One region of the Nakamurella alba genome, then DNA from elsewhere that is predicted to be linked to it. Evidence: riboswitches for the same ligand, from Rfam matches in the RefSeq annotation. Region 1 holds a riboswitch; each other region holds the start of a gene.
The links. Region 1 has a riboswitch for cobalamin ahead of GIS00_RS16995 (LPXTG cell wall anchor domain-containing protein). Riboswitches for the same ligand answer to the same signal wherever they lie in the genome.
Positions count from the first base shown of each region.

Region 2: linked by a shared signal. The riboswitch ahead of cobN (cobaltochelatase subunit CobN) and the one ahead of GIS00_RS16995 (LPXTG cell wall anchor domain-containing protein) in region 1 are both predicted to bind cobalamin.
Region 3: linked by a shared signal. The riboswitch ahead of GIS00_RS12340 (ribonucleoside-diphosphate reductase subunit alpha) and the one ahead of GIS00_RS16995 (LPXTG cell wall anchor domain-containing protein) in region 1 are both predicted to bind cobalamin.

Region 1 is NZ_WLYK01000006.1:396,518-406,390, forward strand. It holds partial or broken gene GIS00_RS29045 (DUF4328 domain-containing protein) at 1-396, opposite strand, end outside; gene GIS00_RS16985 (rhodanese-like domain-containing protein) at 435-767, opposite strand; gene GIS00_RS16990 (hypothetical protein) at 1,033-1,281, opposite strand; cobalamin riboswitch at 1,465-1,596, shown strand; gene GIS00_RS16995 (LPXTG cell wall anchor domain-containing protein) at 1,680-3,320, shown strand; gene GIS00_RS26970 (putative sodium/potassium/calcium exchanger) at 3,317-4,423, shown strand; gene GIS00_RS17000 (energy-coupling factor transporter transmembrane component T) at 4,420-5,547, shown strand; gene GIS00_RS17005 (ABC transporter ATP-binding protein) at 5,544-7,142, shown strand; gene GIS00_RS17010 (ECF transporter S component) at 7,139-7,930, shown strand; gene GIS00_RS17015 (Fpg/Nei family DNA glycosylase) at 7,937-8,806, opposite strand; gene GIS00_RS17020 (GNAT family N-acetyltransferase) at 8,899-9,873, shown strand, end outside.
Region 2 is NZ_WLYK01000001.1:849,224-859,096, reverse strand. It holds gene cobM (precorrin-4 C(11)-methyltransferase) at 1-593, shown strand, start outside; gene GIS00_RS03760 (precorrin-2 C(20)-methyltransferase) at 561-2,084, opposite strand; gene GIS00_RS03755 (precorrin-8X methylmutase) at 2,081-2,752, opposite strand; gene GIS00_RS03750 (precorrin-3B synthase) at 2,749-3,840, opposite strand; cobalamin riboswitch at 3,878-4,071, shown strand; gene cobN (cobaltochelatase subunit CobN) at 4,103-7,738, shown strand; gene cobF (precorrin-6A synthase (deacetylating)) at 7,787-8,536, opposite strand; gene GIS00_RS03735 (cobyric acid synthase) at 8,536-9,873, opposite strand, start outside.
Region 3 is NZ_WLYK01000005.1:31,123-40,995, reverse strand. It holds gene GIS00_RS12370 (DUF3662 and FHA domain-containing protein) at 1-1,193, opposite strand, end outside; tRNA gene GIS00_RS12365 (tRNA-Leu) at 1,912-1,997, shown strand; gene GIS00_RS12360 (TetR/AcrR family transcriptional regulator) at 2,084-2,683, opposite strand; gene GIS00_RS12355 (NAD(P)-dependent alcohol dehydrogenase) at 2,795-3,832, shown strand; gene GIS00_RS12350 (class I SAM-dependent methyltransferase) at 3,978-4,568, shown strand; gene GIS00_RS12345 (zinc-dependent alcohol dehydrogenase) at 4,579-5,604, opposite strand; cobalamin riboswitch at 5,769-6,002, shown strand; gene GIS00_RS12340 (ribonucleoside-diphosphate reductase subunit alpha) at 6,187-9,129, shown strand; gene GIS00_RS12335 (ribonucleotide-diphosphate reductase subunit beta) at 9,243-9,873, shown strand, end outside.

The DNA of each region.
Region 1 (9,873 bases):
CACCAGGGCCTCGCTCGCCCGGACCGGCACCGGTGGCAGCACCTCGGTCCGGCCGCGGAGCATGAGCACGTAGCGCCAGGTCTCTCCGCTCGCGGCGATCACCGCAGCCAGGGCGGTCAGTCCGGCGGTCAGTGCACCGATCCGCAGGGCGCTCCGCGCCCGGCCGAGAACGCCTGCGGCGTCGTCGCTCTCGGTCTGCACGGTGGCGGTCCGCCAGATGACGGTGGGGAAGCCCCAGCGCGGCGGCCGCCCGTGATAGGACGGCGGGCCGTGATAGGCACGCGGCGGTGGTTCCGGCCGGCGACCGACGGTCACCCCTGGCGGCGGGTGCGCCCGCCACCGCTGGATCGGCAGCGGGGCCGAGCAGTAGACGCAGCTGTGCACGCCGCGCGGCATCGGCGGCTGGGTGCGGGCGCAGCGGGGACAGCGCACGGTCAGATGATCTCCGGGGCCCCGCCGCTGCCGGCGCCCTCCAACGGCCGGCCGGCGCGGGCCCACTCCATCATCCCGCCGGCGACGTTGACCGACTCCCAGCCGTTGGCGTTGAGGAATTCGGTGACCCGGGCGGACCGGCCGCCGGACCGGCAGATGACGTAGAGCGGCGCTGCCTCCGGCACCTCGCCGAGGCGGCCGGTGAGCGTGGTCATCGGGATGTGGACGGCGCCCGGCGCGTGCCCGGCCTCCCACTCGTCGCTCTCGCGCACGTCGAGCAGCACGGCGTCGGCGGGCACCTGGTCGATCCCGACCTCGGGAACCTGGGATGGCATCACGCCCTCCATCCTCCCACCCACCCCCGCGGGCGTCCCCGGATCCGGAGCGATGGGGAGCCGGGCGGGTGCGGGACGACTCCGGAGCGGCGGGGAGCCGGGCGGGTGCGGGACGACCGAGGAACGAGGAAGGACTGCAGCCGCTCAAGCCGGCGGACCGGCGCGACAGTCCACTCGGAACGAGGGAGCGACTGCAGCTGCATCAACCGGCGGACCAGCGCGACTATCAGACACGGAGCGCTCGGGAGGGCGGTGTGGAGTCGGGTCACTCGCTGCTGCGGGAGTCGTCCGCCTCGACAGCTCGGTATCGCGCCAACTTCTCCTCGTAGGCCGCCTCACCCACGCGCGTCCTGAACTGCTCCTTGGACAAGAACCTGAGCGCGCTCGAGCCCGAGAAATCTGATTCCGGATCCGACGAATCACCTACATCCGGATTCGTGCGGGCGGACCCCGCAGGCCCGACGGCCAGGACCGCCAGCAGGACGCCGATCCCGACGAGGAGTGTTCGATACATGCCCGACCTCCGTGAGCCTCACCGGACCCGCCGCCCCGAACGGTACCCGGCAACGTTCCGCCGGCGGCCGCTCGCGCGTGCTGGAAGCCGCTGCGGCGTCATCAACCGGCGGACAAGCGCTGCCATCGGACACGGTGCTCGCCCGGCCGGGCGGGTCACACCGAGTTGACACCACCCGGACCTGCCTGGGACTTTGGACCGGTTGTGCCCACCTGGCAGGGGAAGCCGGTCCGACTCCGGCACTGACCCGCAACGGTAGGTCCGCGGCCCGCGCCGCGGACGAGTCCGGATACCTGCCCGGTGCGAAACGGCTCCACACCACCCGTCGAGGTCCGCGGGCGGAGTCCCCCCGCGTCGCAGCGGGGGTACGTCCGTCGGGACCCAGCTGAGAGGCCCCGATGTCCTTCCTGATCCGTACCGCCGCGGTCGTGTCCGCGACGGTCCTGGGCGCCGGCGCGCTGCTCGCCGCCCCCGCCCTCGCCGTCCCCGCCGAAGGGCCGGTGTACACCACGGATCCGGCCGCGGGTGCGGCCGGCTGGCTCGCCCGTCAGCTGGTCGACGGTGACCACATGCAGACCGATTTCGGCGGCACGAAGTACGACGACCAGGGACTGACGGCGGACGTCATCCTCGCGCTGGACAGCGCCAAGGTCGGCCAGGACGCCGCCGCGGCCGCCACCGGCTGGCTGGCGGACAACGTCCGGACCTACGTCGGCAACGGCGAGACCGAGTCGTACGCGGGCGCGTTGGCCAAGACCATCCTGGTCGCCGACGCCCAGGGTGAGGACCCGCGCAACTTCGGCGGGGTCGACCTCGTCGTCCAGCTGGAGAACCTGCACTCCCAGACCGGCCGCTACAGCGACGTCTCGGAGTACGGCGACTACAGCAACGCGATCACCCAGTCGCTGGCGATCATCGCGCTGAACCGCACCACCGACGCCGCGCCGCAGGACGCCGGCGCCTCGCTGCGCAGCCTGCAGTGCCAGGACGGCGGGTTCGCCCTCTCCTACGACGTCCAGCCGTGCGTCAGCGATCCCGACGGCACCGCCCACGCGATCCAGGCCCTCAACCCGGGCGAGTCCCAGGAAGCCGCACTCGACTACCTCGAGGGCATCCAGCAGGAGAACGGCGGCTTCACAGCCGCGGCCACCGGCGGCGTGCCGGGTGCGGTCAACAGCAACACCACCGGGCTGGCCACCGCCGCCCTGCTCAAGGGCGACCGCCCGGATCCGGCCGCGGCCGGCATGCAGTACCTGACCGGTCTGCAGGTGACCGTGAACGGCGACGACGTCGGCGCGATCGCCTACGACGGCACCGGTTTCGACGCCACCACCGCCCCGCGTGCCACCTCGCAGGCGATCCTCGGCCTGATCGGCGCCGACCTGAACACGGTCGACAACACCGACGCGGCCGCCGAGGCGCCGGTGCTCGAGGGCACCGACCCGCCGACCAGCTCGAGCAGCGCGCCGAGCTCCAGCAGCTCCGCCGGCTCCAGCACGAGCCCCTCGTCGTCGTCCGGCTCCTCGACGTCGTCCCCGTCCAGCTCCTCCGCTCCGGTGTCCTCGACCTCGGCCCCGTCCACCCCGTCGACGAGCACCCCGGCCACCACCGCGACCACCCCGGCCACCAGCACGTCCGAGTCGGCGTCGGTCTCCGCCGATCTGGGCTCGGTGGCGCAGGGCGGCTCCGTCACGGTCACGGTGAGCGGCTTCCTGCCGGGCGAGACCGCCCGGGTCGAGCTGCACTCCACCCCGATCGTGCTGGGCACCTTCCTGATCGGCGCCGACGGCGCCGGCTCGGCCACCGTCACCATCCCGGACGACGCCGAGGCCGGGCAGCACGAGATCTGGGTGATCGGCGAGACCTCCGGTGTGGTCGTCACCATCCCGGTCACCGTCGAGCCCTCGCTGGCCGCGACCGGCGTCTCCTCCGGCGTCACCACCCTGGGCATCATCGGCCTCGTCACCCTGCTGCTCGGCGGGTCGCTGCTGCTGATCGCCCGTCGTCGCAGCGTGGCCGCGGGACACCGGCACCGATGATCCGCACCCGGGCCAGGAACTCCCGCGCCCGGGGACACCACCGGTTCCGCCCGCTGTTGCTGTCCCTGCTCGCCGCCGGTGCCGCCCCACTCCTCGGGGCGGCACCGGCCGCAGCGGCAGCGGCCGTGCCGTGCACCGCCCAGCAGGTCACCGTTGTCGTCGGGTCCGACGTCAGTTGCAGCGGTGACGCCGCGAACGGCCTCGCTGCCCTGCAGTCGGCCGGCCACAGCTACGCTTTCGTCCCGCGCCAACCGGGCTTCGTCTGCCAGATCGACGGCCAACCGGATCCGTGCAACGGGGCGCCCTCGAACGCCTACTGGTCCTACTGGCACGCCCAGCCCGGCGGTACCTGGGTCTACAGCACCGCAGGAGCCGGCTCGTACGACCCGGCCCCGGGCAGCGTCGAGGGCTGGGCCTTCGGTGCCGGCGACCCGCCGCCGATCGACCCACCGACCCTGGCCGCGCCGCCCACCAACCCGAAGCCCACCCCCACGCAGGCACCGGCGCCGACCACGCCCAAGCCCACCCCCACGAAGACCACTCCGGCTCCGACCACCCGGGCGACGACCCCGCGGCCGACCACCGCCCCGGTTCCGACGACGCGGACCACTGCTGCCCCGCCGACAGCACCGTCTCCCACGACACCGCCGACCACGCAGGCACCTGGCACGACCGCCCCGGCTCCGCCGACGGCGCCGACCGCCGACCCGCCCACGGCCGACACCACTGCCGAGCAGACCGATGGCGGGCCGGACACCACAACGACCTCCGGAACGGCCACCACCGGCGCACCGTCGACGCCGAGCCGCTCCCCCGCTACCTCCGCGATCCCGCCGAGCGCGTCGTCCCCGACCCGGCTCTCGCACCAGGGCAGCTCCGCGCCTCCTGTACCAATCAGCTCGACATCGGCCCCGGCCCCATCGGCCACCGGATCGAGCGACACCACCCCGTCCGCCGATCCGTCGGTCCTGCCCGCGTCGGCGGCCACCTCCGACGAGAACGACTCGTCGGCAGGCACCATCTGGGGTGTGGTGGTCGGAGCGCTCGCGGTCGCGGGACTGGGCACCGTCGCGGTGTTGCGGTCGCGACGGTCCCGCGGGTGACGGCGCAGGTCCGTCCGGAGGCGTGGTGGATCTGGGCGTTGTGCCTGGCCGCGACGGCCGACCGGACCACCAACCCGATCCTGCTCGCGACGTTGATCGCGGTGACCTGGTTCGTGGTCAGCAGCTGCCGTTCCCGCGAACCGTGGGCGCCGGGCTGGACGCGCGGGTTCGCCGCCTTCTTCAAGCTGGCCCTGGTCGTGCTGGCCATCAGGACCGTCTTCCACATCCTGCTCGGCTCGCCCACCGGCGGTCCGGTGCTGTTCACCCTGCCGACGGTGCACCTGCCGGACTGGGCCACCGGGATCGGGATCGGCGGGCCGGTGTACGCCGACGGCCTGCTCGGCACGCTGTACGCCGCGCTGTCGCTCGCGGTGCTGCTGTGCTGCGTCGGCGCGGCGGTGGCGCTGGCCGATCCGCGCCGGCTGCTGGCCGCGCTGCCCGGGGCGCTCTACGAGGTCGGCGTCGCGGTGGTGGTCGCCATGTCGTTGGCGCCGGAACTGCTGGCCGGGGCGCAGCGGGTCCGCCGGGCCCGGGAACTGCGCGGTGACGCCACCGCGGGCCGCGGGCTGCTGAGGCGGATCCGCGCCTGGGCCCGGCTGGCGCTGCCGCTGCTCGCCGACGCCACCGACCGCGCGCTCACCCTGGCCGCGTCGATGGACGGGCGCGGGTACGGCCGGGAGGGCGGCCTGGGTCGCACCGGCCGCCGGTGGACGGCCGGCCTGGTGCTGGTCGGGCTGGGCGGTCTGGTGCTGGGGATCTACGGGCTGTTGGACACCACCACCCCGCTGCCGGTGACGGTCCTTGCGCTGGTGATCGGCTGCGGCGCCGCCGTCGCCGGCCTGACCGCCGGGTCGCGCCGGGTGGTCCGTACCCGGTACCGCACCGACCCGTGGACCTGGCGGGACGGTGTGGTCATCGGGTCCGGGCTGGTCGCGCTGGCCGGGTCGGTCGTCGGTGGCCTGCTCGACGCCCCGCTCGACCCGCCGGACCTGCTGGCCCTGCCGCCGCTGCCGGTGCTGCCGTTCGTCGCCGTGCTGGTCGCCGCGCTGCCCGGACTGCTGCTGCCGACCCGGGTGCCGCCGGTGCACCGGGCCGCCGATCCGGAGATGGTGACCGCCCGATGATCCGCTTCGACGGCGTCTCCGTCCGCTACGACGGCGCCACCCGGGACACCCTGCGCGGCGTCGACCTGGAGATCCCGGACGGTGAGTTCTGTCTGGTCGTCGGGCCGACCGGCGCCGGCAAGTCGACACTGCTGGGGCTGGTCAACGGGCACGTCCCGCACTTCACCGGCGGCACGGTCACCGGCCGGGTGCGGGTGGACGGCCGGGACACCAGGCAGTCCCGCCCGCGGGACCTCGCCGACGTGGTCGGCGTGGTGGTGCAGGACCCGCGGCGCGGGTTCGTCACCGACCGGGTGGACGACGAGCTCGCCTACACGATGGAGTCGCTGGCGCTGCCGCCCGAGGTGATGCGCCGCCGGGTCGAGGACACGGTGGACCTGTTGGGGCTGGCCGAGTTCCGGCACCGGCCGCTGGCCACCCTCTCCGGCGGGCAGCAGCAGCGGGTGGCGATCGGCGCCGCGCTGACCGCGCACCCGTCGGTACTGGTGCTCGACGAGCCCACCAGCGCACTGGATCCCGCCGCGGCCGAGGAGGTGCTGGCCGCCCTGCACCGCCTGGTGCACGACGTCGGCATCACCGTGCTGCTGGCCGAGCACCGACTCGAAAGGGTCGTCGGTGATGTGGATGCGGTGATCCTGGTGCAGCCCGACGGGCACGTCTGGCACGGCCCGCCCGGCCCGGTCATGGACATCTCCCCGGTGGTACCGCCGGTGGTGGAGCTCGGACGCTGGGCCGGCTGGTCCCCGCTGCCGCTCACCGTGCGGGACGCCCGGCGCCGCGCGGCGCCGTTGCGCGAGCAGGTCACCGCCCCGGCCCGTCAGGCCGACACCGCCGGCACGGGAGTCATCGGCCTGCTGAAGCTCTCGGCCGGACACGACGGTCGCACGCCGGTCGCCGGACCGCTGACCGTCACCGCCGGCAGCGGGGAGATCATCGGCCTGATGGGACGCAACGGCGCCGGGAAGTCGACACTGCTGTGGACGATCGCCGCTGCGCTGACACCGATCTCGGGCTCGGTGCTGGTCGGCGGTGCTGACCCGCGGACGCTGCCGCCCGCCGACCGGCGCCGGTCCGTCGCCCTGGTCCCGCAGCAGCCGGGCGATCTGTTGTACCAGCGGAGTGCCGCCGCGGAGCTCCGGCAGTCGGACGCCGATGCCGCCCGGCCGCCCGGCACCACGGCAGCGCTGTTCGCCGAGCTGGCACCGGGCGCCGACGCCGACCTGCACCCGCGTGACCTGTCCGAGGGGCAGCGGCTGGCCCTTGCGCTGTCGATTCAGATGGCCGCGCAGCCGCGCCTGCTGCTGCTCGACGAGCCCACTCGCGGGCTGGACTACCCGGCAAAGCAACGACTCTCGACCCTGCTCCGGCAGTGGTCGGCCGACGGCGTCACCGTGCTGCTGGCCAGTCATGACGTCGAGTTCGTCGCCGGCGTCTGCCGCCGGGTGCTGATCCTGGCCGACGGCCGCCTGATCGACGACGGCCCGACCGCGTCCGTGGTGACCGCCTCCCCGACCTATGCACCGCAGGTCGCGAAGATCATGGCGCCGGTGCCGGTGCTCACCGTCGACGAGCTGCGAGCCGGGATGCCGTCATGACCGATCACCTCACCGGCACACCGACCGCGCTGCGCATCCACCCGCGCTCGACCGTCGCGCTGCTGCTCGCCTTCCTGGCCACCGTCGCGGCTTTCGGCTGGCCGCTGCTGGTCTCGCCGGACTCCGGGCTGGCCCACGGCAACGACGCGACCCTGGTGTTCGCCGTGCTGCTCCCGCTGGTGCTTGCGGTGGTGCTCGCCGAGCTCAGCGAGGGCGGCATCGACGCGAAGGCCGTGGCGATGCTCGGCGTGCTGTCCGCGGTGGGCTCGGCGATCCGGCTGCTCGGCGCCGGTACCGGCGGGATCGAGCCGGTGTTCTTCCTGATCGTGCTGGCCGGGCGGGTGTTCGGCCGCGGGTTCGGGTTCGTCCTGGGCTGCACCACCCTGCTGGCCTCGGCACTGCTCACCGGCGGGGTCGGTCCGTGGCTGCCGTTCCAGATGCTCGGTGCGGCCTGGGTCGGGTTCGGCGCGGGCTGCCTGCCGGCCGTCCGCGGCCGGTGGGAGATCGCCGTGCTGGCCGGCTACGCGACCCTGGCCGCCCTCGCCTACGGAGTCGCGCTGAACCTGTCGTTCTGGCCGTTCACCCTCGGCGGCGGCACCGAGATCTCCTTCGTACCAGGTGATCCGGTGGCCGACAACCTCCCGCGACTGCTCGCCTTCAGCCTGGCCACCTCGCTCGGCTGGGACCTGATGCGGGCGGTCACCACCGTGCTGCTGGTGGTGCTGGCCGGGCCCGGGGTGCTGTTCGTGCTGCGCCGGGCGGCCCGCAAGGCCCGCTGGGCCGGCTGAACCCGACTACTTGATCAGCCGGGAGAGCCGGCGGTCGGCGAGCAGCTTGCCGCCGGTCTGGCAGGTCGGGCAGTACTGGAAGGACCGGTCGGCGAAGGACACCTCGGCCACCGTGTCACCGCAGACCGGACAGGGCAGCCCGGTGCGGGCGTGCACCTTCAGCCCGGTGCGCTTCTCGCCCTTGAGCCGGGCGGCCTCCGCACCGACCGCCTTGCCGACGGCCGCGTTCAGCACCGAGACCATCGCCGTGTACAGCCTTTCCAGCTGCTCGGGCTTGAGTGTGCCGGCAGTGGCGAACGGCGACAGCTTCGCCTGGTGCAGGATCTCGTCGGAGTAGGCGTTGCCGATCCCGGAGATCACCGGCTGCTCGGTGATCACGTTCTTGATCCGGCCGGTCCGGCCCTTCAGCAGCGCGGCGAACTCGTCGGCGGACAGCGACAGCGCGTCCGGCCCCAGCCGGGCCACCCCGGGCACCTGCTGCGGATCGGTGACGACTGCGATGGCCACGGACTTCTTCGTGCCGGCCTCGGTGATGTCGAACCCCGCGCCACCCTCCAGCCGCAGCCGGAAGGCGATGGGGCCGCCCATCTTCGGCGGGGTCGGCGACAGCGCGTCGGACCAGCGCAGCCAACCGGCGCGGGCGAGATGCACCACCAGGTGCAGGTCCTCGGAACCCGGCGCCCCGCTGAACGTGAGGTCGAGGAACTTGCCGTGCCGTCCGCCGGCGGTCAGCGTGCGGCCGATCAGGGCGGTGGCCGGCGGATCATAGGTGGTCAGCACGTTGAGGGCGGTCACCGCGACGGAGGCGACGGGGCGGCCCGCGGCGTGCTCCACCAGGAACTCGGCCAGGGCGGTGACCTCGGGCAACTCAGGCATACGGACAGTGTGCCGCACGGCGCGCGCCGGCACCGGGGGCATCTCCCGGAAACCCGCGGGCATCGCGGCAGGCCGGGCGCTACGGTCGGCGGGTGAGTCCCGACGCCGCGATCGATGTCCGCACCATCACCCCTGACGAGGTGCCGGCCTGGGTGGCCGCACTCAACACCGGGTTCCAGAACGCCTCCGGCGACGCGGATGCCGAGGCCCGACGCCCCTCTATCGACCCGGACCGGACGATCGGGGCCTTCGACGGGGACCGTGTGGTCGCGACCTTCCGCAGCTTCCCGACCGAGCTCACCCTGCCCGGCACGGCGGAGATCACCGTCTCCGCGATCACCGCGGTGTCCACCACCGCGACACACCGGCGGCGTGGACTGGCCCGCCGGATGATGGCGCACGACCTGACCGCGGCGAAGGAGCGGGGCGAGCCCGGCGCGGCACTGATCGCCGCGGAGTGGCCGATCTACGGCCGGTTCGGGTTCGGCATGGGCACCGAGACCCAGGGCTGGCGGGTGGACACCTCGGTCGCCCGGATCGCCCGGCCGGTCGCCGGCCGTACCCGGATGATCGACGCCGCCGAGACCCGCCGGTTGGCGCCGGAGATCTTCGACCGGCACCGCCGGCACAGCCCTGGCGAGATCAACCGCACCCCGCAACTCTGGGACGTCGTCCTCGGCGTCGTGCACTACCCCAGCTGGGGCGAGCCGACGAAGAAGTTCTCGGTGCTGGCGGAGGACGAGGCCGGCACCCCGATCGGCCTGGCCCGCTACACCTTCGCCGACAAGTGGACCGACCGGCGCCCGGCGGGCACGATCACCATCGACGGCTTCATCAGCACCGGCCCGGAGGCGACGTCGCTGCTTTGGGAATACCTGATCGGCATCGACTGGGCCACCACCGTCGTCCAGGACATGGGCCGCACCGACGACCTGCTGCCCTGGCTGCTGACCGACCACCGGCACGCCGCCGTCACCGAACGCGGCGACCACCTCTGGTGGCGACCGCTGGACGTGCCGGCCGTGCTGTCGGCGCGCAGCTATCCGAACCCCGGCACGCTGGTCCTC
Region 2 (9,873 bases), on a different contig from region 1:
AGCTGATCGACAGCCAGCACCTCGACCTGGAGCAGATCGTCGGGCACCTGGTCCGGGCGCACCGGTCCGGCAAGGACGTGGCCCGGCTGTGTTCCGGTGACCCGTCGCTGTACTCGGCGCTGGCCGAGCAGACCCGCCGGCTGGACGAGGTCGGTGTGCCCTGGCAGGTGGTGCCCGGGGTGCCCGCCTACGCCGCGGCGGCGGCGCTGCTGGGGCGGGAGCTCACCGTGCCGGAGGTGGCGCAGACGGTGGTGCTCACCCGCACACAGGCCAGGTCGACGAGAATGCCGGAGACCGAACGACTGTCGCTGCTGGCTGCGTCCCGGGCGACGCTGGTGCTGCACCTGGCGGTCACCCGGGTCCGGCAGGTGGTCGAGGACTGCCTGCCGGAGTACGGCGCGGACTGCCCGGTCGCCGTGGTGCACCGCGCCACCCAGGCGGACGAGGTGGTGCTGCGCGGCACCTTGGCGACCATCGCCGACCGGGTGGAGGCCGCGGGCCTGCGTCAGGCGGCGGTCATCGTCATCGGGAGGGCTTTGGGCGCCGAGGGTTTCGTCGACTCACACCTGTACGGCAGCCGGTACCGACCGTGAGGTCCACACCCCGTGCGACCCGGCGGTCGTCCGGGTGGACCCGACGATCAGCAGGCAGCCCATGTCGATGGACGCCGGGTCCAGCGCGCCCAGCGTGGTGATCTCCACCGACTCGGCTGCGCGGCCGACCTGCCGGCCCACCACCACCGGCACGTCCGCGGAGCGGTGCTGCAGCAGCAGGTCCCGGGCGTCGGCGACCTGGGTGGTCCGGCTGCGCGAGGCCGGGTTGTAGATCGCGATCACCAGGTCGGCGGCGGCGAGTGCGGCCAGCCGGTCCCGGACCACCGACCAGGGCTTGAGCCGGTCGGAGAGCGAGACGATCGCGTGGTCCCCGCCGAGCGGCGCCCCGGCCCGGGCGGCCACCGCCTGGGCCGCGGTCATCCCCGGCAGCACCCGGATCCGCACACCGGCGAACCGGTCGTCGGCGCCGGCCGCCTCGAAGACCGCGGCGGCCATCCCGAACACCCCGGCGTCGCCACCGGACACCACCGCGACCCGCTGCCCGGCCAGCGCCAGCTCCAGCGCCAGCGAGGCCCGGTCCAGCTCCACGGTGTTGCCGGAGGCGTGCCGTACCAACCCTTCCCGCTGCGGCACCCGGTCCACGTAGGGCGCGTACCCCACCACGTGGTCGACCTGCCCGAGGGTCGCCGCCACCTCCGGCGTCACCCAGCCGTCCGGCCCCGGACCGAGCCCGACCACCAGCAGCTCCGCCGGCGGTGCGGCCGCGGGTTCCGCCACCGCAGCGGGCACCGCGGCCCGGGCCAGCCGCCGGTCACCGCCGGGTACCAGCACCAGCGAGAAATACGGCACCACAGCGGGATCCACCTCGGCGGCCGGCAGCACCCGCTGGTCCGCGGTGCTCGCCCGCTCGACGTAGACGGCGCCGGCTTCCCGGCCGGACTCGCGCAACGCCTGCCGCACCTCCGGGAAGGTGCGGCCCAGCTTCATGATCGCGGCGGCCTGGGTGTCGGCGAGCCGGCGCGCGAGCTCCGGTGCCGGCAGGGTGCCGGGCAGCACGGTCAGCACGTCCTCGTGCCGGGCCAGCGGCAGCCCGGCCGCCGCGGCCGCGCCGGACACCGAGGTCACGCCCGGCACCACGCTCGCCGGGAAGCGCCCGGCCAGCCGGTCGTGCAGGTACATGTACGACCCGTAGAACATCGGGTCGCCCTCGCACAGCACCACCACGTCCCGGCCGGCCGCCAGGTGCACGGCCAGCCGCTCCGCCGACTCGTCGTAGAAGCGGTCCATCACCGCGGGATAGCCGCCGGGGTCGGCGGTCTCGCCGGTGGTGACCGGGTAGACGAGCGCCTCCTCGATCACCCCGGCCGGCAGGATGTGGCTCGCGATGGTCCGGGCGATGGACCGCCCGTGCGGGCCGGAGTGGTAGGCGACGACGTCGGCGGCCGCCACCAGCCGGGCGGCCTTGAGGGTGATCAGCTCCGGGTCACCGGGTCCGAGTCCGACGCCGGCCAACGTACCTGTGCTGCTCATATCTCCTGCTCCCTGGCGAGGGCGTTGACCGCGGACGCGGCGAGCGCGGATCCCCCGCGGCGTCCTCGCACGGTGAGGTACGGCACCCCGCGCCCGAATGCGGCGAGGGCCTCCTTCGATTCGGCGGCCCCGATGAAGCCGACCGGCAGGCCGACGATCGCCGCCGGCGGCGGCGCACCGTCCGCCAGCAGCTCCAGCAGGTGGAACAGCGCGGTCGGGGCGTTGCCGATCGCCACCACCGCACCGGCCAGCCGGTCCCCCCAGAGCGACACGGCCGCAGCGGATCTGGTGGTCCCCCAGCGTGCCGCGAGGCCGGGCACCCGCGGGTCGCGCAGCAGGCAGACCACCTCGTTGCCGGCTGGCAGCCGGGCCCGGGTGATCCCGGCGTCGACCATGTGCGCGTCGGTGAAGACCGGCGCCCCGGCCGCCAGCGCCGTCCGTGCGGCGGGGACCAGCTCCGGGTGGATCTGCAGGTCCGCCGCCAATTCCGGCTCGCCGGCGGCGTGCACCATGCGGACGGCGACCCGCTCCGCCACCGCGGGCAGGTGCGCCAGCGCGGCCGGGTCGATCTCGGACCGGATCATCGCAAAGGAATGACGGTAGATCTCCGCGCCGTCCCGCACGTAGTCGTAGCGGGCGGTCGGCGGCCGCAGCACGTCGTCGATCATCCGGTGACCTCCCACGCCCGGACCGAGCGGTGCTCCCCTGCCGGCGCGCCACAGGCCCGCGGGCACCCGATCACGTGCACCCGCCCCCGATGGCCCTGGGTCGCGAGAGATGCTGCCACCGGCCGGGTGTCGGCCCGTCCGGACGGGCAGCGCGGGGCGCCGGTACAGGCGCTGATGCCGCTCCACGCCGCGTCCCCGTCCAACAGGAAGCCCGCGTCCGCCAGCACCGGCGCCATCCCCGGTGCGGCCGTCGGCAGCACGATCCCGCGCCATGGCGTCACCACGACCTCCGGTTGCCCGCGCAGCACATCCAGCATCGCCGGGGTCAGCACCCCGAGCGGTACCGCGGTCGACAGCGCGACGTCCCCGTCGTCCCGGGTGAGCACCCCGTACGGCATCACCACCGGCGCCCGGGGCTGATCGGGCGCGGTCGTGACGCCCGGCAGACCGTCCGGCAGCTCGTCCACGTGCCAGGCCCGGCCCCGCACCCGCAGGAACTGCGAGGCGAGATCAACGATCGCATCGGGGATCCCGGCAGTCGCCACCGACGGCCCGAGGCGGCCGCCGATCAGCAGCCAGCCGTGGTCCTGACCGGTCATCCGCACCCCGAGGTCGAGCCGCAGGCCGGCGAGATCACCACGCCCGTCGTCGATCCCGAACAGGAACCGCCCGGGCAGTCCGGCCAGGTCCGGGGCAGCGCACACCGCGCGGTCGAGAGCGTCGACCAGTGAACGGATGTCGGCCGTACCACCGGTGATCCCGGACAGCGGGGAGGCGGTGACGTTCCGCACCCGTTCGTGCCCGGGGGCGGGCAGCAGGCCGGCGTCGGACAGCAGCGTCACCAGCGCCGCCGGGGCCTCCCCGTCGGGATCCGGCCGGATGCCACGGATCTGCACGTTCCCCCGCGAGGTCAGCTGCAGGTCGCCGTCACCGAACCGGTCCGCGGCCCCGACGAGGGCGGACAGTGCCACCCCCGGCAGCCGCCCGCCGGGCAGCCGCAGTCGCACCAGCGCGCCGTCGGCGGCGAGGTGCGGACGCAGCAGACCGGGGCACCGGTCCGCGGCGGAACGGGCGATCGGTGGGGACACGGCGCCCATGGTGGCACGGCCGCTAGAGTGGTCGTCACCAACGCACCACCCCGCAGTTGTCAGGAACCCGGCGAGCATCCGGGACGGCCTGAGCCACTGTGACCGGGGAGCGCGTCCCGAGTTCCGCCCCGGTCCGCCGGTGCGGGCGTCACTGCCGGTCCGCCGGTGGGAAGGCGTCGGGGCGGGCGTCGATCCGGAAGTCAGGAGACTGACCTGCGGGGACGTCCGAACCGGTCCCAGGCCCGGTGGAAGGAGCTCCGCCATGCCGCGTCTCGCGCTGCTGTCCACCTCGGACACCGATCTGCTGTCCGCCCGCGCCTCGGGTGCCGACGTGGTCCTGGCCAACCCGGCCCGGATGGAGATCGCCGATCTGCCGACATTCCTGCAGGGCTGCGACCTGGTCCTGGTGCGGATCCTCGGCACGGTCCGGACCTGGGCGGACGGGCTCGACGCCATCCGGGCGACCGGGCTGCCGATGGTGGTGCTCGGCGGCGAACGCACCCCGGACGCGGAGCTGATGCGGCTGTCCACGGTGCCGATCGGCGTCGCCGCGCAGGCGCACGGCTACCTCGCCGAGGGCGGCCCGGAGAACCTGACCGAGCTGCACGCCTTCCTGTCCGACACGGTGCTGCTGACCGGCACCGGGTTCGCCCCGGTCCGCCCGCTGCCCGACTGGGCCCTGCTCCCCCGCGACCCGGCACCGCGGCCGGACGGGCCGCGGATCGGCGTGCTCTGCTACCGCGCCCACCACGCCAGCGGCAACACCGCCTTCGTGCACGCCCTCGCCGACGAGATCGACCGGCAGGGCGGGTTCGGTGTCCCGCTGCACTGCGCCTCGCTGCGCACCGCTCCGGCGGACCTGCTGGCCGAGCTGGGCCGGCTCGACGCACTGGTGGTCACCGTGCTCGCCGCGGGGGGCAGCAACCCCGCGGCCGCGAGCGCCGGCGGTGACGACGATGCCTGGGACGTCTCGGCTCTCGCCGACCTGGACATCCCGATCCTGCAAGGGCTGTGCCTGACCCGGGGCCGGGACGAGTGGTTGGAGTCGGACGACGGGCTCAGCCCACTCGACGTGGCGACGCAGGTCGCCGTGCCCGAGTTCGACGGCCGGATCATCACGGTGCCGTTCTCGTTCAAGGAGACCGATGCCGACGGTCTGCCGCGGTACGTGCCGGACCCGGAGCGCTGCGTCCGGCTCGCCGGGATCGCGCTGGGCCACGCCCGGTTGCGGCGCACGCCGCCGGCGGAGCGGCGGATCGCGATCATGCTGTCCGCCTATCCCACGAAGCACTCCCGGATCGGCAACGCGGTCGGCCTGGACACCCCGGTGTCCACCGTCCGGCTGCTGCGCGAGCTGCGCGACGCCGGCTACGACGTCGGACCGGCCGACGGCCCGGACGCGTTGCCCGGGCTGGCCCCGCTGCCGCCGATCGACGGCGAGGAGCCGGACACCACCGCCGGCAATGCGCTGATCCACGCCCTCATCGACGCCGGCGGCCAGGACGAGGAATGGCTCACCGCAGGGCAACTCGCCGGCCAACCGGTCCGCATCCCGGCGGCCCGGTACCGGGAATGGTTCGGCGCGCTGACCCCGGGCCTGCGGGAGGCCGTGACCGACGCCTGGGGGGAGGCGCCCGGCGAGCTGTTCGTGGACCGCTCCACCGACCCGGGCGGGGAGATCGTGCTGGCCACCCTGCGGGCCGGGAACCTGGTGATCCTGATCCAACCGCCGCGCGGGTTCGGCGAGAACCCGGTGGCGATCTACCACGACCCGGACATGGCGCCCTCGCACCACTACCTGGCCGCCTACCGGTGGATCGAGCAGGAGTTCGGCGCGCACGCCGTGGTGCACATGGGCAAGCACGGCAACCTGGAGTGGTTGCCCGGCAAGAACGTCGGCATGTCTGCGGACTGCGGCACCGACGCGGCGCTGGGCAGTGTCCCGTTGATCTACCCGTTCCTGGTCAACGATCCCGGCGAGGGCACCCAGGCAAAGCGCCGGGCGCACGCGGTGATCGTCGACCACCTGGTGCCGCCGATGGCCAGGGCCGAGTCCTACGGCGACATCTCACGGCTGGAGCAGCTGCTCGACGAGCACGCGAACGTCGCCGCGATGGACCCGGCCAAACTGCCGGCCATCCGGGCGCAGATCTGGACGCTGATCCAGGCGGCGAAGATGGACCACGACCTGGGAATCGGAACCCGGCCCGACGACGAGGGTTTCGACGACTTCCTGCTGCACGTCGACGGCTGGCTGTGCGAGATCAAGGACGTGCAGATCCGCGACGGCCTGCACGTACTGGGCGCCGCGCCGACCGGTGAGGCCCGGGTCAACCTGGTGCTCGCCATGCTGCGGGCCACGCAGATCTGGGGCGGCTCCGTGGCCCATCCGGGGCTGCGCGCCGCGCTCGGCCTCAAGGACGGGGCCGACCTGGCCGCCGTCGACGCCGCCGAGACCACCGCCCGGTCGCTGGTGGAGGCCGCCGAGGCCGCCGGCTGGGCACCGTCCGCGATGGCCGGCGTCGTCGCCGGGGTGCTCGGCGACACCGACCCGGCGGTCACGTCGGTCATGGGGTTCGCCGCCACCGAGATCGTGCCGCGACTGGCCCGTACCACCGACGAGATGTCCGCCGTGCTGCACGCTCTCGATGGCGGATTCGTCGCCGCCGGGCCGTCCGGGTCGCCACTGCGCGGCCTGGTCAACGTGCTGCCGACCGGGCGGAACTTCTACTCGGTCGATCCCAAGGCGGTGCCCTCCCGGCTGGCCTGGGACACCGGCTCGGCGATGGCCGCCTCGCTGCTGGAGCGACACCTGGCCGACACCGGGGAGTACCCGCGGTCGGTGGGACTCTCGGTGTGGGGCACCTCCGCCATGCGCACCTCCGGCGACGACATCGCCGAGGTGCTGGCGCTGATCGGCGTCACCCCGGTCTGGGACGAGGCCTCGCGCCGGGTCAGCGGGCTCGAGGTCATCCCGGCCGCCGAGCTGGGCCGGCCGCGGATCGACGTGACCGTCCGCATCTCCGGCTTCTTCCGGGACGCCTTCCCGCACGTGGTGTCGATGCTGGACGACGCCGTGCGGCTGGTGGCGGCGCTGGACGAACCGGCGGAGGTCAACTTCCTGCGGGCCCACGCCGACGCCGACCGGGCTGTGCACGGGGACGACCGGCGGGCCACCACCCGGATCTTCGGCTCGGCGCCGGGCAGCTACGGCGCCGGAATCCTGCCGCTCATCGAGTCCGGGAACTGGCGCGACGACTCCGATCTCGCCGAGGTCTATACCGCCTGGGGCGGCTTCGCCTACGGCCGCGACCTGGCGGGCGCGCCGGCGGCCGAGGACATGCGGGCCAACTACGCGCGGATCGCGGTGGCGGCCAAGAACACCGACACCCGTGAGCACGACATCATCGACTCCGACGACTACTTCCAGTACCACGGCGGCATGATCGCCACGGTGCGGGCGCTCACCGGCACCGCCCCGCGCGCCTACATCGGCGACTCCACCACCCCGGACGCGGTGCGCACCCGGTCGCTCGGCGAGGAGACCGCACGGGTGTTCCGGGCCCGGGTGGTCAACCCCCGCTGGATCGCCGCGATGCGCCGCCACGGCTACAAGGGCGCCTTCGAGATGGCCGCCACCGTCGACTACCTGTTCGGCTACGACGCCACCGCCGGGGTGGTGCCGGACCACATGTACGACACGGTGGCCCGCACCTACGCTCTCGACGAGGAGAACCGCGCGTTCCTGCAGCACGCGAACCCGTGGGCGCTGCGCGGCATGATCGAGCGGCTCACCGAGGCCGCGGACCGCAGGCTCTGGGCCGAGCCGGACCCGGACCTGCTGCGGGAGCTGCAGGGCATCTACCTGGATCTGGAAGGCGATCTCGAGGACCGCTGAGGGGCTGCTGGACCCGCCGGGGCTGTGCCTACCCCGCCGGGTTGTGTCTCAGACCCGGCGCAGCAGGTAGACGTCCATCACCCAGCCACGGTCGGCGCGCACGCCGTCCCGCAGCCGCCGGATCTCCGGCAGGGTGTCGGCCAGCGGCCCCGCGGCCAGCACCTCGCCCGGCGTGCCCAGGTTCGCCCCCCAGAAGATCTCCAGTCCGGCGGGATCCAGTGCGGCACAGGCGAGGTCGGGATCGAGCATGACCACCACCGAGTCGATGTCCGCTCCCGGCCAGCCCTGCCGCAGCCGCCGCCCGGTGGTGATGTGCACCGCGCCGCCGATGCTGTTGAGCACCGTGCGGTGCGCGGCTGCCAGCGCGGAGACACTGCTGACCGCGGGGATCACCGACCAGCGCAGCACCGGGTGCGTCGCCGCGACGTCACCCACCACCCGGATCGTCGAGTCGTACAGCGCCGGGTCACCCCAGACCAGGATCGCCGCGACGGTCCCGTCCGGCTCGCCCTCCATGGCGGCGGCCAGCCGCCCGGCGCGGGCCGCGTGCCAGTCCAGCACGGCCTGCCGGTAGTCCTGCGGATCCCGGTCCCGGGCCGGGTCGGGCACCACCACCACCCGGGCCGGCTCCGGCCGGTGCGCCGACAACAGGTCCCGCCGGGCGGTCTCCAGCTCCGCGGCGGCGCCGTCCTTGCCGATCACCAGGAAGACGTCCGCCCGCTCGATGGCCCGGATCGCCTGCAGGGTCAGCTGTTCCGGGTCCCCCGCACCCACGCCGACCAGCAGCACCTCGGCGATCACAGTCCCACCGCCCGGAGCAGCCGGTCGGTGTCCACGTGCTCCGCGACGGCGTCGGCCAGGGTGTCGATCATCCGCTCGCGACGCTCGCCGAAGGAAGGCGCGCCCGGCACCGCGGTGAACGACGGGGCGACCGTTGCCAGCCAGGCCCGGCGGAAGTCGTCGTTCTCGAAGGCGCCGTGCCAGGTGGTCCCCCAGACGCTGCCCGAACGCACGCCGTCCAGGAAGGGCTCGCCGCCGTCCGGCGCCGCCACCCCGTGATGGATCTCGTACGCCCGCACCGGATGTCCCTCCCACGCTCCGACCGGCCGGCCCAGCACCTTGGCGGCACCGAACCTCGTCACCGCCGGCAGCAGGTCCAGACCGTCCACCACGCCGGTCTTCTCGATCCCGTCCGGATCCTCGATCCGCCGGGTCAGCATCTGGTACCCGCCGCAGATGCCGAGCACCGGCCGCCCTGCGGCCGCCGCATCCCGCACCACCCGGTCCAGTCCGGAGCGGCGCAGCCAGTCGAGATCGTCGACGGTGGAACGGCTCCCGGGGAGCACCAGCACGTCGGCGGAGCGGAGCACGGCGGGGTCGGTGGTGACGTCGACCCGGACCCCGGGCTCCGAGGCCAGCGCATCCAGGTCGGTGACGTTGGACAGCCGCGGGAACCGCACGGCGCCGACCCTGGTCGTCGCCCCGGGGGCGGCCGGATCGGACCGCCACCGCCCGGTCACCAGCGTGTCCTCGCCATCCAGCCAGACCTCGGGCAGCCACGGGACGACACCCCAGAACGGCACCCCGGTGAGATCGCTGATCCGGTCAAGACCCGGCTGCAGCAGGGAGACGTCGCCGCGGAACTTGTTGATCACGAATCCCGCGACCAGCGCACGGTCCTGCTCGTCGAGCAGGCCGACCGTGCCGTAGAGCGCTGCCAGCACCCCGCCCCGGTCGATGTCGCCGACCACGATCACCGGCAGGCCGAACTCCCGCGCCAGCCCCATGTTCACGTAGTCGCCGGACCGCAGGTTGATCTCGGCCGGGGAGCCGGCGCCCTCACAGACGATCACCTGGTGCCGGCCGGCCAGCTCGCTATACGCCTCGAACGCAGCGGCGGCGAGATGCCGTCTGCCGGTGGCGAACTCACCGGCACGCAGGGTGCCGGCCGGGGTACCGCGGAGCACGATGTGCGACCGCCGGTCCGACCCGGGCTTGAGCAGCACCGGGTTCATCGAGGAATCCGGCTCGACCCGGGCGGCCTGGGCCTGCAGGTACTGCGCCCGGCCGATCTCCGCGCCGTCGGCACAGACCATCGAGTTGTTCGACATGTTCTGCGACTTGAACGGGGCGAC
Region 3 (9,873 bases), on a different contig from region 1:
CGGCCGACGATGTTCGACCCGCGCTGCAGCTGGTACGTGCGGTGCGAGCCGTCGTCCACCGACAACACGGCCTGCACGTCCGCCTGCGGCGCGGGCTGGCCGTAGCCGGGCTGCTGGCCGTACCCCTGGTCGTAGCCGGGCTGCTGGCCGTACCCCGGCTGGGCCGGCTGGCCGTAGCCCTGGTCGTACCCGGGCTGGGCCGGGGGCTGGCCCCAGCCGCCCTGCTCGTAGCCGGGCTGCGCCGGCGGCTGGCCGTACCCGGGCTGCGGTGCGTAGCCGGGCTGCTGGCCCGGCTGGCCCTGCTGTCCGTAGCCCTGGTCGTAACCCGGCTGTTGGCCGTAACCCGGCTGCTGTCCGTAGCCCTGGTCGTACCCGGGCTGCTGGCCGTACCCCGGCTGGCCCTGCTGGCCGTAGCCCTGGTCGTAGCCGGGCTGGGCGCCGGACTGCGGCTGGCCGTACTGCTGCTCGGGCTGGCCGTAGCCCTGGTCGTAGCCGGGCTGGCCCTGGCCGGGCTGGCCGTAGTGCTGCTGCCCGTACTGCTGGTCGTAACCCGGCGCGGCGGCGGGCTGGGCGCCGGACTGCGGGTAGCCGGGCTGGTTCCAGCCCTGGTCGGGGGCGCCGCCCCAGCCACCGGGAGCGCCGTACGGCGCGGCCGGCTGCGCGCCGGACTGCGGCGCCCAGCCCTGCTGCTCGTTCCAGCCCTGCTGGCCGTGCGGGTCGTGCCCGGGCTGCGCGGGAGGTGCCTGACGATCGTCGGGGTGCTGGCTCATGTGTCCTACTCCTGCGCTTCTCCTGGCTCGACCGGCCGGTGGCCGGCGATCGACATCCGGGTCGACGAGCGAACTGATGCGGAACTGCCCCGTGTGCAGGGAATTCGACTCCTCGAGGGTGACGGCCACGTCACCGAAGGTCTGCCATCCCTGCTCGTCCAGATAATCCCTGATCATCCCGGACAGCGCCGAGGCGACCCGCTCCTCGTCCGGTCCGACCTCGCGGTGGTCGGAGGGGCCGAGGCGGACGATGTAGTGGTTGGGGGCGATGGCGCGCCCGTGCTCGTGCCGGACCTTGCCGGACGCCTCGCGCTGCAGCGCGTCCGCGACCTCGGCCGGGTGCACGCTGCCGCCGAACAGCCGCGCGAACGTGCCGGCCACGGCGCCCTGCAACTTGCGCTCGAAGCTCTGGATGACTCCCATCGTCACCTCCCACCTGTCTCGTCGGTGTTGCCTCCACCCGGAGGCCCGGGGCGGACCTTCCTGCGGGCGCGCGGATGCACGCGGGCAGGGCAGCCCTGACTCGGTTGATCGTAGTGGTGCCTGCCAGAGGACGTTCCGCCCTTGATCAGGTTCCGCCGCACGTATTGCTGTGAATCCCGGTGGCTGGTCGGTCTCGCGGTGGTCGGGGCGCCGGGCGGGCTTGCCGCCCACCGGGGCCGTCGGTGGTGGGTGCCGCCGGTCGGGACCCCCGCCGAGCAGACTCCGCCGAGCAGGCCCCCGCAGATCCGGTGCGAGCAGCCACGGTGGGCGTGGCCTGGTGCAACAGATCGACCTGATCGTGCCGCCCGGGAGTCGTGCGGCGGCACGCGGCGCGGCTCGGGTGGTGGCATGGACCCGCCGAGCAGGCAGGGGCAGATCCGGTGCGAACAGCCACGGTGGGCGTGGCCTGGCGCAACGGATCGACCTGATCGTGCCGCCCGGGAGCCGTGCGGCGGCACGCGGCGCGGGCTCGGGTGGTGGCATGGATCATTTCGGTCCGCAGGTGCGAACCCGGCGACTCCTGTCCCACCCGCAACAAAGACGCTGTGAGGATCCATGCGAGCCGGGGTGGAGGGTGCCGCCGAGGTGGCGCGAACCTGCTCTGACCTGGCGATTCAAAACCGATCGTCACTGCGTGCTAACCTTTTCGGCGTCGCTCGGGCGAGTGGCGAAATGGCAGACGCGCACGGTTCAGGTCCGTGTGTCCGAAAGGACGTGGGGGTTCAACTCCCCCCTCGCCCACCAGAAGTTCCCGGATCGCTCCGGATCAGAACGGCCCTCACTCCGGTGGGGGCCTTCTTGTTTCTCCGGATCTTTCGACGCGGCAGTCCTCAGGGCGCGAAGGCGCGGGTGACGGTGTCGTGGAGGAGGGTGCGACGCCGCTGGTGCTCGTGCTCCTCTTCCTCCGCGGTCGCGGCGTAGACGTTGCTCACCGGCGACCAGGTCATGGACATCGAGATGACCATCGCCATCACGTCGAACGGGTCGGCGTCGGCGCGGACGGTGCCGGCGGCCTGGGCCGCGGCGATCACGTCGAGCTTGTGGCTGTCCATCCGGGCGGTGTCCGGCACCAGGTGTCCGGACGGCCGGCGCTCCAGTCGCATCCAGGTGGCGAGCCGGATGAGATCCGGGCGTTGCAGGTACTCGTCGTACAGCCGCACCGCCCAGTCACCGAGATCCACCACCCCTGGCTCCGGGTCGATCGGCACCACATTGGTGATCCGCTCGAAGGACGCCGCCAGCACGGTGTCGAAGAGACGCTCCTTGTTGCCGACGTACGCATAGACCTGCGCCTTGTTGATCCGGGCGGTTGCCGCGACCCGGTCGATCCGCGCCCCGGCGAACCCGTGCTCGGCGAACTCGGCGGTGGCGGTCTCCAGGATCCGCTGCAGGGTCGCCTCGCCCTTCGCGGTCGCGGGGTTCGTCTGCACAAGCCGAGTTTACCAACTGGTTGGTTGCAATCGGGAGCGCTGGACCTTACAGTCGATGCAGAACCAACCAGTTGGTTACTTCACGACGTGTGGACAGCGAGGAGTCGAACGATGAGGACCACCACCGCCTACCGGGCCGACGCGCCGGGCGCGGATCTGCGACCGACCACGATCGAGCGCCGCGAACTGCGAGCCGGTGACATCGCGGTGCGGATCACTCACTGCGGCGTCTGCCACACCGATCTGCACGCCCTGCGCTCGACAGACAGCAGCGCCTTCCCGGTCGTGCCCGGCCACGAGTTCGTCGGGGTGGTGAGCGAGATCGGCTCCGACGTCGACACTGTCGCCATCGGTGATCCGGTCGCAGTCGGCAACATCGTCGACTCCTGCGGCGAGTGCCCGATGTGCCGGGCCGGGCAGCAGAACTACTGCGACAGCTTCCCGACGCTGACCTACGGCGGTGCCGATCCGGAGACCGGCGACCGCACCATGGGCGCCTACTCCGCCGAGTACGTGGTGCGGGCGGACTTCGCCTACCCGCTGCCCGCCGGGCTGGATCCGGCCGGCGTGGCGCCGCTGATGTGCGCCGGCGCGACGGTGTGGGAGCCGTTGCGGCACTGGCAGACCGGCCCCGGCAAGCGGGTCGGCATCATCGGCCTTGGCGGACTGGGTCATCTGGCGGTCAAGTTCGCGGCCGCCCTGGGCGCAGAGGTCACGGTCTTCACGACGTCGTCGGCCAAGGAGCAGGACGCCCGGTCGCTCGGCGCGGAGGCCGTCGTGGTGTCGACCGATGCGGAAGCCATGCGATCCGCCCGTGGCAGCCTCGATCTGATCATCGACACTGTTTCCGCCGACCACGATCTCGGCCCGTACCTGCGGACCCTTGCCCTGGACGGGACCCTCTGCCATCTCGGCGATCTCGGTCCGGTGGGGGTGGACACGATGGACCTGCTGATCGGGCGGAAGTCGTTGAGTTCGTCCGGCAGCGCGGGTCTTCCGGCCACCCGCGAGATGCTGGATTTCTGCGGCGAGCACGGGATCACGGCCGACGTCGAGGTGCTTCCTTCGGCGCAGGTGATGACCGCGCTCGACCGGCTGGCGAAGGGCGACGTCCGCTACCGGTTCGTGCTCGACATGTCGGATCTCTGAACCGGTTCGATAGTCAGTGCCGACGGGTGCGAGCGAAAGGTGCACCCGAGACGGATGGACCGTTTCGCCTCACGACACCGTGCGGTACCGCTGCTCCATCACGCAATCCGTCGGTCGAGATCGGCCAACGGCTACCGTCAGGATCATGATCGATCAGCAGCGGTTCTGGGACGAACAGGCCGAGACCTTCGACCAGGAACCCGACCACGGCCTGCTCGACCCGGCGGTGCGGGCTGCCTGGGCCGCCCTGCTCCGCGAGGTCCTGCCGGAGCCGCCGGCTCGGATTCTCGATCTGGGCTGCGGCACCGGCAGTCTCGCCCTGCTGTGTGCGGAAGCGGGTCACCGGGTCGACGGCATCGACAGTTCACCTCGGATGATCGATCGCGCCCGCGCCAAGGCGCGAGCCGCGGGGTTGGCTATCAGCTACGAGACCGGTGATGCGGCAGACCCTCCCGCTTCGGCCGGACCGGTCAACGTGATCCTGGCACGCCACCTGCTGTGGGCCCTGCCGGATCCATCGGCGGCGATCAGCCGGTGGGTGGAGTTGCTCGCGCCAGGCGGGTCGCTGGTGGTGATCGAGGGACTCTGGTCCACCGGAGCCGGTATTCCCGCGGAGGCATGCCGGCGGATCGTGTTGGAGCACCGGCGGTCCGCGGTGGTGACCGTCCTGGATGACCCGGTGCTGTGGGGCCGGGTCATCGACGACGAGCGCTACCTGTTGGTCAGCCCGGACTGATCGGTCGGCGTCAGCCCGCCAAGAGCTCCCGGGTCACCAGTACTTTCACCTCGTGGCCGGTGGCGGCAGCGGCGAAGGCGTCGGCCGCCTGCTCGAGCGGGAAGGTGGCCGTGATGAAGTCCTCCGGCCGGACGAGCCCGGCCCGGATGATCTCGATCGACCGCTCGTAGTCCTCGGGCATGTAGGTGGCGCTGCCCTGCAATCGCATCTGCAGGTCCTGCAGCTTCGGCAGCGGGACGGTCACGTCCTTCTGCGGGACGCCGACGATCACCACGGTGCCGCCCTTCTGCGCCAGCCCGAACGCCTGGTCGACGGTGGGCTGCAGTGCGACGCAGTCGAAGACGACATCAGCACTCTCGCCGAGGATCTCGCGGACGTGCTGGACCATGTCGGGATCGCCGGCGTCGACGACCGCGTCGGCACCGAGCCGCCCTGCGCGCTCGCGCTTGCTCTCCAGCATGTCGGTGACGACCACGGTGCGCGCCCCCGCATACCGCACCGCCGCCAGCATCAGCAGACCGATCGTGCCGGCGCCGATGATCACGACGGCCTTGCCCTCGACGCCGCCGCTGATCCGCTCCGCGTGCACCGGTGTGGACAGCGGCTCGATGAGAGAGGCTTGCAGGTCGGTGATGTCGGTGGGCAGCACATGGACGCGACCGACCGGAACGGTGAAGTGGTCCGCCATCCCGCCCTGGTCGTAGCCGCAGCCGAAGAACCGGAGGTGCTCGCAGATGTGGCTGCGCCCGGTCCGACACATCTTGCACTCGCCGCACGGCAGAGTTGGCTCCACGGTGATGTGGTCCCCGACGGCCACGCCGTCGACCCCGGCACCGACCGCGCGGACCGTGCCGACGACCTCGTGCCCCGGCAGATAGGGGAGCGGGACGAACGGGTGGTGGCCGGCCGCCGCATGGACGTCGGAACCGCAGACGCCGGACACCGACATCTCCACCAGCACCTCGCCGGGCAACGGCTCGGGCCGCTCCGCGTCGACGACCTGCACGCCCTCCGGCCGCACGATCACCCGTCGCATGCTCTCCGGCATCCTGGAACTCCCGTCGTCGTCGACCCGTCGGACCTGCTGAGGACATTGTGACACCGATGTCAGAAGGTGCCACCGGCGGACCGGTCGCCACCCCGGTCGTCGCGACACGCCACGACATCTGGGGGTGGTCAGAGTTGCCCACCCCAACATGTACTGTCCTCGCTACCGAAGGTTCTCCCCGGGTGACACCGGGGAGAGGCAACAGGGAACCCGGTGCGATTCCGGGACTGCCCCGCAGCGGTGAGTGGGAACGACCACGGTCCCGGCGGCTCGAGAAGAGCAGCCGGACAGCACTGGGTGAGAGCCCGGGAAGCGACCGTCAGTAGGTGTGCCGGAGACGGCACGTGCCCACGAGTCCGAAGACCTGCCTCGGGACGGGCGCCACCGGCGCCCGTGCACGACTGACCCCGAGGGAGGGTCGTCCGCCCCCGCGGCTGCTGCCGCCGGGGTGCGCACGCTCCCCCGGATCCGTCGTCACCGACGGCTCGCGAGGAGAGAGCTTTGACCAGCACCCTGGACGCCACCCACCTGTCCGCAACACCCCCGGACCATCCGGTCCCCACCGCACCGATGTCGGTGCGCCGCCGCGACGGGTCCGTCGCCCCCTTCGACCAGGGCCGGATCGCGGTCGCGATCACCAAGGCTTTCCTGGCCGTCGAGGGCGAGACCGCAGGCCGGTCCTCCCGGCTGCGCGCTGTCGTCACCTCCCTCACCGAGGCGGTCGTCGGCACTCTGGAGCGGCGCTACGGCGACACCGGCCGCCCGGTCGACCTCGAGGACGTTCAGGACCAGGTCGAGCTGGCCCTCATGCGCGACGGTCACCAGGCCGTGGCCCGTGCCTACGTGCTCTACCGCGAGGAGCATCGTCGCGCCCGGGCCGAGCGCGCAGGCACGCAGACCGCGACCGTCGCCGGGCTGTCCGTCGCCAGGGCCGACGGCACCCGGGTGCCGCTGGACCGGGCCCGCCTCCGCGTGCTCATCGACGAGGCCTGCGCCGGGCTGGCCGACGCCTCGGCCGACGCGGTACTGACCGCGACCGAGGCCAACCTGTACGACGGGATCAGCGAGAAGGAACTGGGTCTCGCCCCGATCATGGCTGCCCGGGCGCTGGTGGAGACCGAGCCGCGGTACTCCCAGGTCGCCGCCCGGCTGCTGGCGGACACGCTGCGATCGGAGGCGCTGAGCCACATCACCGGCACGCCGGACCAGGCCACCGCGACGGCGATGAACGACCGGTACGCCGCGTACTTCAAGGACTTCGTGGCCCGGGGCATCGCCCTCGGCCGGCTGGACCCGGAGCTGGCAGGCTTCGACCTGGACAAGGTCGCGGCGGCGCTGGAGGGCGAGCGGGACGGCACCTTCACCTTCCTCGGGCTGCAGACCCTCTACGACCGGTACTTCCTGCACGACGACGGGGTGCGGTACGAGCTGCCGCAGGCGTTCTTCATGCGGGTGGCGATGGGGCTCGCCGTGCGCGAGATCGACCGTGAGGAAAGGGCGATCGAGTTCTACCGGCTGCTGTCCTCCTTCGACTTCATGGCCTCGACCCCCACCCTGTTCAACTCCGGGACCACCCACTCGCAGCTGAGTTCGTGCTTCCTGACCACCGTCGACGACGACCTCGCCTCCATCTTCGCCGGCATCAAGGACAACGCGATGCTGGCGAAGTTCTCCGGGGGCCTCGGCAACGACTGGACCCCGGTGCGGGGGATCGGCGCACACATCAAGGGCACCAACGGCACGTCCTCCGGCGTGGTCCCGTTCCTGAAGATCGCGAACGACACCGCGGTCGCGGTGAACCAGGGCGGCAAGCGCAAGGGCGCAGTGTGTGCCTACCTGGAGACCTGGCACATCGACATCGAAGAGTTCCTCGACCTGCGCCGCAACACCGGTGACGACCGCCGGCGGACGCACGACATGAACACCGCGAACTGGGTGCCGGACGAGTTCCTCCGCCGGGTGGAGGCGGGCGGGCAGTGGACGCTTTTCTCCCCGGACGAGGTCTCGGACCTGCACGACCTGTACGGCGACGCCTTCGCCGCCCGGTACGCCGAGTACGAGGCCGCCGCCGACCGCGGCGGGATCCGGGTGTTCCGGCGGCTTCCCGCCGTCGACCTGTGGCGGCGGATGCTCACCGCGCTGTTCGAGACCGGGCACCCGTGGATCACCTTCAAGGACGCCTGCAACCTGCGGTCCCCACAGCAGCACGCGGGGGTGGTGCACTCGTCCAACCTGTGCACGGAGATCACCCTCAACACCCGCACCGGCAGCGACAGCGAGACCGCCGTCTGCAACCTCGGTTCGGTGAACCTGGCCGCCCACGTGACCGCGGACGGGCTGGACGTGGAGCGGCTGCGCCGGACCGTCACCACCGCGGTGCGGATGCTGGACAACGTCATCGACATCAACCTGTACACGGTGCCGTCGGCCCGGCGGTCCAACCTCAAGCACCGCCCGGTCGGACTGGGGCTGATGGGCTTCGCCGACGCGCTGTACACCCTCGGGGTGCCCTACGCCTCCGAGGCGGCGGTCGAGTTCGCCGATGTCTCGATGGAACACCTTTCCTACTGGGCGATCTCGGCGTCGTCGCAGCTCGCCGCCGAGCGTGGCCGGTACCCGTCGTTCGACGGATCGCTGTGGAGCCGGGGCATCCTGCCGATCGACTCCATCGCCCTGCTGGCCGACGCCCGCGGTGGTGACCTGGACCAGGACCGCACGGCGCGGCTCGACTGGGAGTCCCTGCGTGAGCGGGTGCGCACGGTGGGCGTGCGGAACTCCAACATCATGGCGATCGCGCCGACGGCGACCATCTCGAACATCGTGGGTGTGTCGCAGTCGATCGAGCCGACGTTCCGCAACCTGTTCGTCAAGTCGAACATGAGCGGCGACTTCACCGTGGTGAACGAGCATCTCGTGCGGGTGCTGAAGGAACGCGGGCTCTGGGACGAGGTGATGGTGGCCGACCTGAAGTACTTCGACGGGTCGCTGGTGGAGATCGATCGGATCCCCGACGACATCCGTGAGCTGTTCGCGACCGCGTTCGAGGTCGACGGGTCCTGGCTGATCAAGGCCGCCTCCCGGCGGCAGAAGTGGCTGGACCAGGCGCAGTCGCTCAACCTCTACGTAGCGGCGCCGAGCGGCCGGAAGCTGGACGAGCTGTACCGGCTCGCCTGGCGTACCGGGTGCAAGACCACCTACTACCTGCGGTCGACATCTGCCACCCACGTGGAGAAGTCGACGCTGCGCGGTACCGACGGCCGGCTCAACGCGGTGTCCGCCGCGGCGCCGGCGACCGCCGCCCCGGAGCCCGCTCCGGTCGCAGCCCCGGCTGTCGTCCCTGCTGTCCCTGTCCCTCCTGCCGCTCCGGCCGCGGCGGTCCCGCCGGTCCCGCCGGTCCCGGTGCCGGCACGACCGGAGGTGTCGATCGCCGACGCCCTGGCCGAGTTTCCTGCCGCGGGCACGGATGCGCTCGCGTGCTCCATCGACAACCCTGATTGCGAGGCCTGCCAGTGAGCACCGATCTCTGGGCCGACGAGTTCACCCCGGCCGCTCCCGCGGCCCCGTCTGCCGTGCCGTCGCCGCCGGCGGCACCCGTGGCGCCGCCGGCGCAGGCAGCGTCGGCGCCGATCACCGGGACCGTCGTGGGCGTCGACCTGGGCACCGGCACCGCCGGCCGGGTGGACGTCAGCCAGAAGGCGATGATCAACGCCCGGGCCGACGTCAACCAGCTGCTGCCGCTGAAGTACACCTGGGCCTGGGAGAAGTACCTGGCCGGCTGCAACAACCACTGGATGCCGACCGAGGTGTCGATGCAGGCGGACATCGCGCTGTGGAAGAGCACCGACCCGGCGACCGGGCTGACCGATGCCGAGCGCACGATGATCAAGCGCAACCTCGGCTTCTTCGCCACCGCGGAGTCGTTGGTGGCCAACAACATCGTGCTCGCGGTCTACCGCCAGCTGACCAACCCGGAGTGCCGGCAGTACCTGCTGCGCCAGGCCTTCGAGGAGGCCGTGCACACCCACACCTTCCAGTACATCTGCACCTCGCTGGGACTGGAGGCGGGCGAGCTGTTCAACATGTACCGCGAGGTGCCGTCCATCACCGAGAAGGACGCCTGGGCGCTGCAGTACACCCGGACGCTGGAGGACCCGGCGTTCCGCACCGGCACCCCGGAGGCCGACCAGGCGTTCCTGCGGGACCTGGTGGCGTTCTACGTGGTCTTCGAGGGCATGTGGTTCTACACGGGTTTCGCCC